DNA from 3 places in the Enterococcus sp. M-BR2 genome. Region 2 is predicted to be linked to each of the others. Evidence: predicted binding sites of a transcription regulator. Region 2 holds the regulator's gene; each other region holds the start of a gene.
What was found. The regulator LexA, encoded in region 2, represses DNA repair genes until DNA is damaged. The targets are predictions, from matches to a motif close to CNAACANNTGTTNG.
Positions count from the first base shown of each region.

Region 1: the regulator LexA is predicted to act here: its motif matches at 1,832-1,845, upstream of dinB (DNA polymerase IV).
Region 3: the regulator LexA is predicted to act here: its motif matches at 1,613-1,626, upstream of AC1F25_RS13010 (Y-family DNA polymerase).

Region 1 covers NZ_CM152743.1:1,447,864-1,452,126, forward strand. Annotated here, with positions in the region: gene nrdG (anaerobic ribonucleoside-triphosphate reductase activating protein) at 31-633, shown strand; gene dinB (DNA polymerase IV) at 687-1,808, opposite strand; gene rsmI (16S rRNA (cytidine(1402)-2'-O)-methyltransferase) at 1,917-2,789, opposite strand; gene AC1F25_RS07075 (DNA replication initiation control protein YabA) at 2,858-3,205, opposite strand; gene AC1F25_RS07080 (PSP1 domain-containing protein) at 3,198-4,022, opposite strand; gene holB (DNA polymerase III subunit delta') at 4,058-4,263, opposite strand, start outside.
Region 2 covers NZ_CM152743.1:947,899-952,161, reverse strand. Annotated here, with positions in the region: gene recJ (single-stranded-DNA-specific exonuclease RecJ) at 1-1,762, shown strand, start outside; gene AC1F25_RS04625 (adenine phosphoribosyltransferase) at 1,776-2,288, shown strand; gene AC1F25_RS04620 (hypothetical protein) at 2,503-2,721, opposite strand; gene lexA (transcriptional repressor LexA) at 2,899-3,522, opposite strand; gene AC1F25_RS04610 (DUF896 family protein) at 3,669-3,920, shown strand; gene tkt (transketolase) at 4,022-4,263, shown strand, end outside.
Region 3 covers NZ_JBWQXK010000001.1:128,889-133,151, forward strand. Annotated here, with positions in the region: gene AC1F25_RS13005 (hypothetical protein) at 1-266, opposite strand, end outside; gene AC1F25_RS13010 (Y-family DNA polymerase) at 259-1,584, opposite strand; partial or broken gene AC1F25_RS13015 (IS30 family transposase) at 1,798-2,752, opposite strand; partial or broken gene AC1F25_RS13020 (transposase) at 3,146-3,526, shown strand; gene AC1F25_RS13025 (LacI family DNA-binding transcriptional regulator) at 3,831-4,263, opposite strand, start outside.

The DNA of each region.
Region 1 (4,263 bases), 500 kb from region 2:
CTTTGAACCTTAAATGAAAGAAGTTTTTTTATGAGAAATCCAAAACCAAAAGAATGGTTAGCAAAAGACTACAGTCAAAACTATATTGCTGACTACAAACCGTTTAATTTTGTCGATGGTGAAGGTGTCCGTAACAGTCTTTACGTTAGTGGCTGCTTATTCGCCTGCGAAGGTTGCTTCAACAAAGCGGCACAAAATTTTCGATATGGCAAACCATTCACACCTGAATTAGAAGAACAAATCATCGCTGACTTGCGCAACGATTACGTACAAGGACTGACTTTATTGGGCGGCGAGCCTTTTTTGAATACAGATGTTTGCTTGCAAGTAGTACGACGTATCCGAAAAGAGTTCGGTACGACAAAAGATATCTGGTCATGGACAGGCTATACCTTTGATGAATTGCTACAAGATTCAGAAGATAAATTAGAACTCCTTTCGCAAATCGATATCCTTGTTGACGGACGCTTTGAATTGAGCAAACGTGACCTAAAACTACAATTTCGAGGAAGCAGCAACCAGCGAATCATTGATGTCCAAAAATCTTTAGAATCCAACCAAGTTATGATTTGGGAAAAATGTACGGATGCAACAGAAACCTATGAACAAATCAAAAAACAAGACTTGATATAAAAACAGCTTTGAGAGAGAAAACGGATTTCCATTTTCAACTCTCAAAGCTGTTTTTATATTTCTTGATTTCCCCATAACGGAAGAACGATATTTTCATAGGTCATCGGGTCAAGATTCGTCAAGGTGATTCCTAACAATCGGATCCCTTTTTCTACTCCCAAGATTTCCTCCCATATAAGACTTGCTTGATAAAAGAGCGCTTCTTTTTTATAGATGTATTCTGGCAATGTCACTCTTTTGGTCACAGTAGAATAATCGGTGTACCTGACCTTCAAAACCACTGTTTTCCCATGTTTTTGGACTCTTCTCAGTGCTTCTTCTACTTTTTCGGCTAGTTGGCGCAACTGAGCCAGCACGGCTTCCTCCGTTTGCAATGGCTGTCCATACGTATGCTCTTTTCCCACAGATTTTCGCTCTCTTGTAACATTTACTGGAGAATCATGGATTCCTCTCACTTTACGATAAAGAGAATAGCCCATTTTTCCAAAATTTCGAATCAACGTCATTTCTGTGCATTCATATAGGTCTTTTCCTGTATAAATTCCTAACTCATGCATTCTAGGTACAGTTTTCTTCCCTACTCCATGAAATTTTTCAATTGGCAAAGTTTTTAAAAATGGCACAGCATCTTGAGGTGCAACTACTGTGATTCCTCTAGGTTTTTGATAGTCTGATGCTAATTTGGCCAAAAACTTATTGTAACTTACTCCCGCAGAACATGTTAGCTGGACTCTTTCCCAAATATCTGCCTGGATCATTCGAGCAATTTTGATGGCTGACTTGCAATTGATTTTGTTTTCGGTCACATCAAGATACGCTTCATCGATACTAACTGGTTCCACAATGTCTGTATAATGATAGAATACTTCCCGTACTTGTTTGGAAATCTCGCTGTATTTATGATGGTCGCCAGGCTTAAAGATGGCTTGCGGGCAAAGCTCATACGCTTTTTGTGCACTCATTGCTGAATGAATTCCGAATTTTCTTGCTTCATAATTTGCCGTAGTCACTACTCCACGCCCACCAGTGTCACTGGGATGTCTAGCAATTACTAATGGGTGCCCACGAAACTCAGGATGATCTCGTTCTTCAACAGAAGCGAAAAAAGCATCCATATCGATATGAATGATTTTTCTTGATGTATCATTATGTAAAGGAAATTGCAGCTCCATCATCCTCACCTCTTAGCTATTATACAGGAACGTTCGTTCGCGTTCAAGAGATTTGAGAAGTTAGTAGCTGTTTTCCACATTGTCGCTTCATTGTATACTACTTATACTATTTCAGCCTAATTCGTGATATTGACGGTAAACTTCTTGTTTTTTCAGTCCATTTTTAAGCGCTACTGCTTTGATAGCAGCATTTGGCTTTTCGCCTGATGCAATCTTTGCTTCTACCTGTTCTTTTAAGGTTCCCTGCTCTTCATCCACTTCTGTCCCTGCCGTTTCAAACAAATTTCCTTCTACAAGCAGACAACATTCCCCCTTTACTGGATGTTCTTCGATATATGCAAGTAGTTCTTCTGTACTTCCTCTAAGGTATTCTTCATGGATCTTTGTCAATTCTCGACACAAAACGACTTGGCGATTACCAAAAATGTCTAAGAAATTCGTCAACGTAGCTGTGATTCGATAAGGTGACTCATAGAAAATCAGCGTAGCTGTTTGTTCTTTTAGTTTTTCCAATGTTTCTTTCTGTTCTTTTTTCTTGCGTGGAAGGAAGCCATAAAATAAAAATGGTTGAGGCACTAACCCTGAAGCAATCAAAGCCGTCATCCCAGCTGTAGGTCCTGGGATAGAGATCACAGAAATCCCTTCTTTTATACAAGCTAAAACTAGCTCATGTCCAGGATCGCTGATGGAAGGCATTCCTGCATCACTGACTTGAGCAATCGTTTTTCCTTCTTTTAACAAAGCAATCAATTGAGGGACACGTTCTTTATAATTATGTTCATGTAAACTTTTTTGGGGCGTATGAATCTCGAAATAATTCAATAATTTTTGTGTATTACGCGTATCTTCGCTTGCGATAAGGTCTGCTTCTTGTAGCATACGAATACTTCTGTAGCTCATATCTTCTAGATTTCCGATTGGCGTTGGTACAAGATATAAATTCCCGTATACTGGATTTCCTTTGAAACTTTTTTGATTATACATCTGTCACAATCTCCTTAATAAAAAAACTGGAGCAGTCTTTCTCCGCTCCAGTCTCCTCTTGTTATTGATCATCGACCGCTTTCGCGATAGATCACTTCTAGACAAAACGCACAAGGCTCGTCATTGTCCCGTCTTGATCCATATAAATCGTAGCAGACATGGAAGCCTTCTTCATAAATTTTTTCAAGATTCATACGAGACTTGGAAAGTTCTTGCTTCACATTTTCAGCTGGAGCTTGTGCAACTTGATTCAATTCCCGAAGATGTTCTCGCAAGCGTTGATTTTCCATCTCCAAAGTCGTATTTTTTTCTACGATCTCATGCAAAGCATGCTTCATTTCAACAAGTTCTGTTAATGTATTTCTCAACTCTGATTCTAACTGATTCAATCCGTCGTATAATGATCTCTTATCCATTTATCTCACCTACTTGGATAAATTCTTTCAATTCATCCCATTCATATTCGACAGGATTTTCCCGTCCAGTCAGCCGAATACTAACGATACGGCTAAGCAGATTCAACCCTACGACTTTCCCTTTACCATCAGGTGTAACAATTACTTTTCCAAAGTCAGGGAGTTCTTTTTTTGCTGTCTCGTATTCTTCGCTCTCATATTGTAGACAGCACATCAAGCGTCCGCATAAACCGGAAATTTTTGTTGGGTTCAAAGATAAACTTTGGTCTTTTGCCATTTTGATCGATACGGGCACGAAATCGCCTAAAAAAGAAGAACAGCATAATGGACGCCCACATGGACCAATTCCGCCTATTATCTTCGCTTCATCGCGTACACCAATTTGTCGAAGCTCAATACGAGTACGAAATACAGCGGCTAGATCCTTTACCAATTCTCTAAAGTCGATTCGCCCGTCCGCCGTAAAAGAAAAAATCAGTTTGTTTCGATCAAATGTATATTCAGCTTTGACTATTTTCATTTCCAGCTCACGCAACTGCACTTTTTCTTTTGCGATTTGCAATGCATCACACGCATCTTCTTTATTTTTTTTGTCTTTTTCTAGTTCAGCTTTTGACGCTTTATGCAAGATTGGACGAATAGCTTCAGGAAGGTCATTTGGATCAATCTCTTTTTTAGGAAGGACAACAGTAGCAATATGTAAGGATTGCTGAGATTCGACTAATACCTTGTCATTATAACTATATTCAGAGTCTCCTGGTGCAAAATAATAGATATGACCTGCATCTCTATATCGGACACCTACTACTTCTACCATTTCCATCCTCCTTGATTATCGTCCTCTGCGGCAAGCTAAAAAATCGTCTGCAAAACGAACTGTTCCGCAACAGCTTGAAAACCGACATTGCTACGTAGTTTCTGCTCTGCAATCAATATTCGTTCAATTATCTGGTTTATCTGTTTTACTTTGCCATATTCGCCTTTCGCTACTGCTTGACGTTGTGCTTCCTGATAATAAAACATCAGGACAGATAATCCTGTAAACTGCTGTGTTTTTT
Region 2 (4,263 bases):
CGCCTATGCGATTGTTCATCCTCGTCATCCAGCGGGGCAATATCCATTTCCAGATCTGGCAGGAGTCGGAGTAGCATTCAAAGTAGCTTCTGCATTGTTGGAAGAACCACCTGCAGAATTTTTGGATTTAGTAGCGATAGGAACAATCGCCGATTTAGTTTCATTGACTGATGAGAATCGAATCCTTGTTTCATTAGGAATCGATGCCATCCATCATTCAGAACGGATAGGACTTCAGGCGCTGTTTGAAGAAAGCGGCATAAAAATGAGGGATGCAGACGAAACAACGATCGGCTTTTCGATTGCGCCCAGACTAAATGCCATTGGTCGAATGGGCGACCCGCGACCTGCCGTTTCATTGCTTGCAACGTTTGACGAAGAAGAGGCATCCATTCAAGCAAAAAAATTGAATGAAATCAATGAAGAAAGAAAAGCAATCGTAGAGCAGATAACAGAAGAAGCATTAGCAATGGTCAATAAGGAGAATCATATCCATCTATTGGTAAACCGAGGATGGCATGAAGGTGTTTTAGGTATTGTTGCAGGAAAAATAATGAACGAAACTGGTAAACCAACGCTTGTTCTTACTTTAAAAGAAGACGGATCAGCTAAAGGTTCTGGACGTAGTGTTGAAGCCTTGAACCTTTTTGAAATGCTTGACCAGATGCGAGATCTATTTACTTATTTTGGAGGACATCATGCAGCAGTCGGGTTAACGATGCCAAGTGAAAATGTCACAATACTACAGGAGAAGATGAACCAATATATAGTCGATCGTCAAATCGATTTGACAAGAGGACCTGAATTAAGAATTGATGAAGTGCTACTTCCGAATGAAGTAACAGTAGAGCGTATTGATGAACTAAAATTATTAGCGCCATTTGGTACAGATAATCCTTTACCTCAATTTTTATTTCGGCAAGTCCAAGCAGCGAATGTCAAAAAAATCGGAGCAAACCAACAGCATCTGAAATTTGTCCTTTCCGATGAATCTAGTCAGCTTGATGCGGTCGCTTTTGGTTTTGGAACTCAAGAAGAAGAACTGCTGAATAATCTAGTAGATGTAGTAGGAAAGCTTTCGATCAATGAATGGAATGGACGTAAGAAACCACAACTGATGGTATCTGATTTTGCAGTAGGTGGTCTGCAGGTATTTGATTGGCGGGCAAAACGTTTCCGTGAACAGAGCCGAACATCTGAAGACAGTCTTTATTTAGCTTTTGATTCTTCGACGTTGAAATTCGTGCCGGAGAGCATCCAAGAAACGGCGATTGTTTTCGAAGGAATGGACTTTATACAAGCAGTAATTGAAAAAAGAAAACCGAAATCTCTGGTTATTATGGATTGTCCAGATGATTTAGCAAAGCTGAAAGAAGTCTTTGGGTCTTATTCATTCAATCGTGTTTATCTGATGGGGATTTCACCTGATGAGGCTTATTTGAATGGGGTAGGCACAAGAGAACAGTACGCAAAATTGTTTAAATTGATCCATTCTCAAGAACGAATAGATATACGTCATAAAATAAAAGCAGTAGCCCAATATTTGCATATCCCTGAAAAATTATTAATTTTTATGATACAGGTGTTTTTTGAATTGAAATTTGTTACAATAGAGAACGGTGTTTTACAAAAAGTCGCCAGCCCAGAAAGTCATCCTTTGACTGAGAGCAAATTATACCAGCGGCGGCTAAATAAAATCAAAGTTGAGGAATTTTTGCTTTTGAGCGATATTCCTACCATAAAGAAATGGTTAACAACCTAGGAGGAAACAAAGAGTGGATTTAAAAGATTATATTGCCAGTATTCCCGACTATCCGTCAAAAGGAATTGTGTTCAGAGATATTTCCCCGCTGATGGCAGATGGTGATGCTTATCGGGAAGCTACGAAGCAAATCGTAAATTATGCAAAAGAAAAACGAATTGATATGGTAGTTGGACCAGAAGCACGTGGGTTCATCGTAGGATGTCCTGTTGCTTATGAGTTAGGAGTCGGTTTTGCACCAGTCCGCAAAAAAGGAAAATTACCTCGAGAAACCATCGAAGTGACTTATGGATTAGAATATGGAACAGATACATTGACATTGCATAAGGATGCCATTAAACCAGGTCAGCGTGTGCTGATTTGTGACGATTTGCTGGCTACAGGTGGAACGATCAAAGCGACAATCGAACTGATCGAACAATTAGGTGGTGTAGTCGTAGGCTGCGCATTTTTAATCGAATTGATGGATCTCCATGGACGCGACAAAATCAAAGGATACGACATTATTACATTAATGGAATATTAAGCAGAAAAAGCGATTTATAATTTATAAAGAAGCGATTTTGAAGCGACCCTCAAAAGTCAGATAGGCACTCTGACGCTTGAGGGTCGCTATTTTTTTATAAATGGAGCCAGTCAAAGTCCAGTAAAAGTTCGAAAAAAAGGATGTGACCATTTTTTGTCACACCCTCGTAAAAGTTTAACTTTTTGTCTTTTGAACAATTAGCAGTCAATCCTCATTATGATTGCCTGGATCTGTAGTAGGGTTCATGATAGAAATGATCTTCATGAATTCTGCGCCGCTCAGATTGACGGTACTTCTTTTCATCCCACAACATAAACCACAAAGTAAATAACGGAACAAACACAAGTAAAGCTGGACGTATGCCGAAATTACCAATAATAATACCTAAAAACAAAACAGTTAATACTAAGCCAAGACGTCTCATTGATTTCATGAATTCTCACCTCGTTAATTTATGCGAACAATTGTTCGTATATTTAGTATACGAATATTTGTTCGGTTTGTAAAGAGGGAAGCGATAAAAATTTGAAAGAAGAAGAACTTGGGCGAAAAAAGAGTTTGAGACAATGGTCTCAAACTCGGTTTTAAAAAATTTCTTTTTTAGTACTAATTAATAGATATGACTACGATAAAGCCCTACTACTCGTCCTAATATAGATACTTGATCTAAAATGATTGGTTCGAGTAAGTCGTTTTCAGGTTGAAGACGGAAGTAGTTTTTTTCTTTATAGAATCGTTTGCAAGTCGCTTCATCCTCTGCAGTCATTGCAATGACGATATCACCGTTTTGTGCAGTTTCCTGCTTCCGAACGATCACGTTGTCGCCATCCAAAATTCCAGCATTGATCATACTATCTCCACGAATCGTCAGCATAAAGAGACTGCCTTCTTCAGAAGAAAGATTAGGAGGGATCGGAAAGAAGTCCGAAGCATCCTCTACTGCTAAAATTGGTTCTCCAGCTGTTACTACGCCAAGTACTGGAATAGTTGTTGGACGAATCCCAATCTTTTCTAAACCTTGTTTTGTCAACTCGATTGCACGAGGTTTCGTCGGATCTCTTTGGATAAACCCTTTTTTTTCAAGCCGTGCAAGATGACCGTGAACAGTAGAAGTAGAAGAAAGCTGAACAGCTTCCCCGATTTCACGGACAGTTGGCGGGTATCCTTTTTGGGTTACTTGTTCATGGATATAACGTAAGACTTCAATTTGTCTTGATTCAGTTTGTCGGGCCACAAGGTACACCTTCTTTCACTTGATAAATAAATAGTACCATATAAAAAGCGCTAAATCAAACGAATGTTCGTATTTTATTTAGTTTATCTAGTTGTTTTTTTTTCAGTTTTTATATAATATGAAGGAGAGTAAAAGGAGGGCTGAGCATGCTGTCACCTGAAAAAATAGAGCGGATCAATGAACTTGCACGTAAAAAGAAGGAAAATGGTCTCTCGAAAGCCGAAGAACAAGAACAAATCAACTTGCGTAAAGAGTATTTGGAAGCTTTTCGTTCCGGTATGCGTCATCATATCGAAGGAATGAAAGTCGTCGATCCTGAGGGCAATGACGTGACCCCGGAAAAATTAAAAGAAATCCAAAAGAAAAAAGGCTTACACAACCGAAATGACAACTTTTAGTAAAAAATACTGAAAATGATTGCTTTTTCGTTTGACATCTTATAGAATGAGAGTGTAAGAAATAAAGGTAAAAAAAACCTAAATTAATAGGAGGGGTTATTTTGTTTGACAAAATTGACCAACTTGGCGTTAACACAATTCGTACATTAAGTATTGAAGCAGTCCAAAAAGCAAACTCAGGACATCCTGGATTGCCGATGGGCGCAGCACCTATGGCATATGCGTTATGGACAAAACACCTGAAAGTAAATCCAACGACATCGAAAAATTGGGCTGATCGCGACCGTTTCATACTTTCAGCAGGACATGGGTCAGCAATGTTATATAGTTTACTTCATTTAGC
Region 3 (4,263 bases), on a different replicon from region 2:
ATTCCCAGCTCATCACTACCTAAGATCTTTCCAACAATATCGTATGGATAGTATCCTTCAGCGTTTCGTTCTTCTTTTTGGATACATACTGATCTATTTTTTATGACTGCAGCGTTCAATACTTTCACAATATCTTCAGTCGTCATTTGTTCTTTTGCCAAATTATGATTGGTACGTTGCTCATTGTCCGCATCGATCTCTTCAGTATGATCAGATAAATAAAACCCTGCCCACTTTAAACGACCACGATCATTGTAATCAATCATTTTTAATTCCCCCATTTCCGCCCGCATGACCACCAACAAGTGTGCTTCTAGTAATGCTTCTAGCGCCTTCTAACATTGAAGAAGCATGTACAATCGACGTAAAACCATATTTTTGCCGAATCTTGTCAATAATTTTATCTAAATTTTCTTCGTCAATTTGCTTTTGTGGATCACTAAATAAATCCAGCTGAAGCGAATCAGTATAAAATAGCTTGCTGTAAGTGATTCCGACGTGGCGGACTTCTTGTCCTTCATAATACTTATCAAACAAGAAAAGACAATAATTCTGCAATTCCTTTGTATTGTCTGTGATAGGGATTTTCATCTGGTGTGAGAACCCTGGTCTCGTTTCTAAGATCGATGTACCAATGTTTAAATGGACACATCCTGTTTTACAATTATGCTGTCTGATACGAATGGCTACTTGTTCCGCCATTTCTTTTACAACCAGCTCGATTTCATTTCTTCTAGTATAATCACGTGGCAACACTTGTGAATTACCATAGGACTTTTCTTTTGTCGGTTCTGGTGGGATTGCTATATCAGTTCGATCAATACCATTTGCATGAAAGTATAGCTGTAAGCCAATCACACCTAAACGGCTCTTAATGGTGTATGGATTCCAGTTAGCAAGATCTCTAATGCTCATAATTCCCATCTGATTGAGTCTTTTCTTCATTCGAGAGCCAATGCCCCAAAAGTCCGTCATTTCAGGAATATTCCATACTTTTTCAGGAACGTTTTCGTACGTCCATTCCGCAATAAATCCTTCATTATGCTTTGCTTCATTGTCTAAGGCTAGTTTAGCCAAAAGGGGATTATCGCCGACGCCTACCGTAGCAATCAAACCTAACTCTTCTTTAATACGTTCTTGGATCATTTGAGCGAGCTTCTTCCTTCGCTGACTTCGTGTTCCTTCAGTCGTAAAAAGATTCAGTGATCGGGTCACTTTTAAGATTGATTCATCGATCGAGTAAATCAGTAGATCTTCATCAGCCACATATCTTCTGAAAATATTATTTACCTGCATATTTCGCTTGATATATAGGTTCATACGTGGTGGAACAACGTGTAGTGTTTTAGGAAATGGTTGTGGTAAGTCACGTGGTCTACTCACATTTGTAATACCATACCGCTTTTTTGCTTCAGGAGAAGAAGCTAATATCAATCCTGAACCAGTATTATCAGATCGACTCATAACAACAAGTTCTGTTGTTAATGGATCTAAATTTCTTTCTATACATTCGACACTTGCGTAAAAGCTTTTCATATCGATTAAAAAGTAATCATTTACTGGCTCTTTTGAATAATCCATCATAAATAACACTCCATTCTTTCACATTATACAAACATATGTTCGATATTGTAAAGAAGAAATAGCTAAATACATAAAAAAAGAAGCATAGGTATGCTATCCCCCTACTTCTTCTTTTGATTTGTATAGTTAACTCATTGTATCTTTTTATTATATATTTTGAAAATCGATTAATTATCATTCTTAGCTTTTCTTATAATACTATTATTTGTCAAATTAAGCGAGACAAAACTTTCCATTTACGTAACTCAAAAAAACTTCTAATGGTGTTTGGTAATTTAGTGATTTTCTAGGGATATGGTTTCTTTTGGACGCAACGGATGAGATGAATCCTTGATTGACTTGGTTGAAGTCCATTTCTTTTGGTAGTCCATCTTTTCGGAGGAGTCCGTTTGAATGTTCATTTAATCCCCGTTGGGAAGGCGTTCCTGGGTCTGCGAAATAAATATCAATATCATTCGTATTACTAATACTTTTCCAATTAGAGAATTCTTTTCCACAATCAAAGGTAATTGATTTGAAAAGATTTTTGGGTACGGATTGAAGCCATTCATTAATCGAATTTTCAATATCAACTGCCTTACGGCCTTCTGGTTTCAAGGCGATAATGGCTTTTGAAAGTCGCTCAACGAGTGTGATGACGACACTTTTATGGTGGATGCCGACAATCGTATCACCCTCTAAATGTCCAAATTCTTCTTCGAAAACGACATAATCTTTTTTACGTTCAGAAATATTTCTTTTGAATGTCTGTTTTCCACGTTTTTCCTTATAACCATTTGGTTTTCGTTTTCCTTGCATCGGTAAATGTAAAACATTGAATTCTCCCGTCTTAAACCGGCGATAGAGGGGTACTTACTGAACAAGAGAAGGTTCGCTCTGCACGGCCAATAATGACGTCTGGGGTCCAACCTTCAGTTGATCTTTTTGCAATGTATTCTTTTTCCTCAGCAGGAAAAATGATTTCGGTTCTCCCACAACGTCGCTTATTTTCTTTGTATTGTTCAAAGTATTCAAGTGCTGTTCCACCACATTTGAGAAAGTTATAGACATTGTAAATTGTTTGGCGTCCACGTTTAAGCTGCTTCGCAACGATAGCAACCGGAGTTTCTTGATGAAAATATGCTTCTATCATTACAAGCTCGTTTGGTGTAAGATGGGTATAAGTCATTTATGTTCACTCTCCTTGTATGCTTTAGCGGGTATTACAATTTGAGTGTAACATAAATGGCTTTTTTATTTGTCTCGCTTAATTATACAAACGGCGAATTATAAATAACTCATAAAAAATATTTTGACTTTCAAAATCACTTTTGCTACCAGAAGTTGAGGCGAAGTGTTTTAAGCATAGTTGTACCCTAGTTTGACCGTTAAAAATAAATAACGATCGCTAGAGTGCAACTATGTTTGTTTGCCCTACCGTCAGCGTCGGCTTGGCCTCTCACATCCATTACCGTCGGGATTATCTCCGTTACATACCCTTACAAAATACGCCCTGTAAGCATTGCATGAAACCACCGTGCATTTGCACCGTATTTCCGCCCTAGCCGTTCAAATCGGTCGCTACCACCATTCAGAAACACGTGCGGTAATGGAAGGTTTGGAGGAAGCTATCCAGACCACTAACGATTGTCCCTATCGTCGTACGTTTCACTCAGATCAAGGTTGGGCGTATCAAATGAAAGCTTATAGAAACAAATTGAAGGAGTACAAAATCTTTCAAAGCATGTCTCGGAAAGGGAACTGCTTAGATAATTCACTTATGGAGAATTTTTTTGGCTTATTAAAACAAGAGATTTTTCACGGGAAAGTTTATAACTGTTTCGAGGAATTAAAATCAGCCATCGATAGCTATATCTATTACTACAATAATGAACGGATAAAACAGAAATTAAACTGGCAAAGTCCCGTCCAATTTCGTAAAACAACCGTTACGGTTGTGTAAAAATATCATTTTAGAGCATGAAAAAAAGAGTGGATTTCTCCACTCCAAAAAAGTCTAACTTTTGGGGGTCACTACATTTTTGATCCTTTTTATTTGATTAATTATATCCAGCTGGATAATAATTTTGGGGGCAACATTTCTATCTTACTATTATCTTCCTAAAGTAGTAGACTTTCTTATTGGGAAAAATTACAACAAAAAGGAGTGGCTTAGTTGACAACTCCTTTTTGTTTACAAATCAATTGGATATCTATAAATTGTATTTTCTAACGAATTTTATAGACATTAAAAAATTAATTTGACGTTAAATACTTCCTCCAGAAAGTATTGAGATTGGTAAAATATAATCCTTATTTGTCTTTTCGCCTTTAATTTTTTTCAGAAGAATATCCACAATAAGACTTGCAATTTCATCAATTGGTTGTCTTATTGTTGTCAATTGTGGGAAAAATTTCTCAATGAAAGAGGTACCATCGTATCCAATAATTTTTAAATCTTCTGGGATATTAAGTTTAAGTTGATGAGCAATTTTCATAGTGAGAATGGCTGTTAAATCATCAGAAACAAAAATACCATCTGGTTTGTGATTTATAATAGTTGACTTTATTTCCATTTCACGACGGATAGTAGACAGATTATTAGGAATTTTGAAAATTTTTCCATTTGGATTTTGAAAAGAAAAACCTAGTACACGTAATTCTGTGGGAGAATCCGTGTTATCATTTCCTGTAATCATA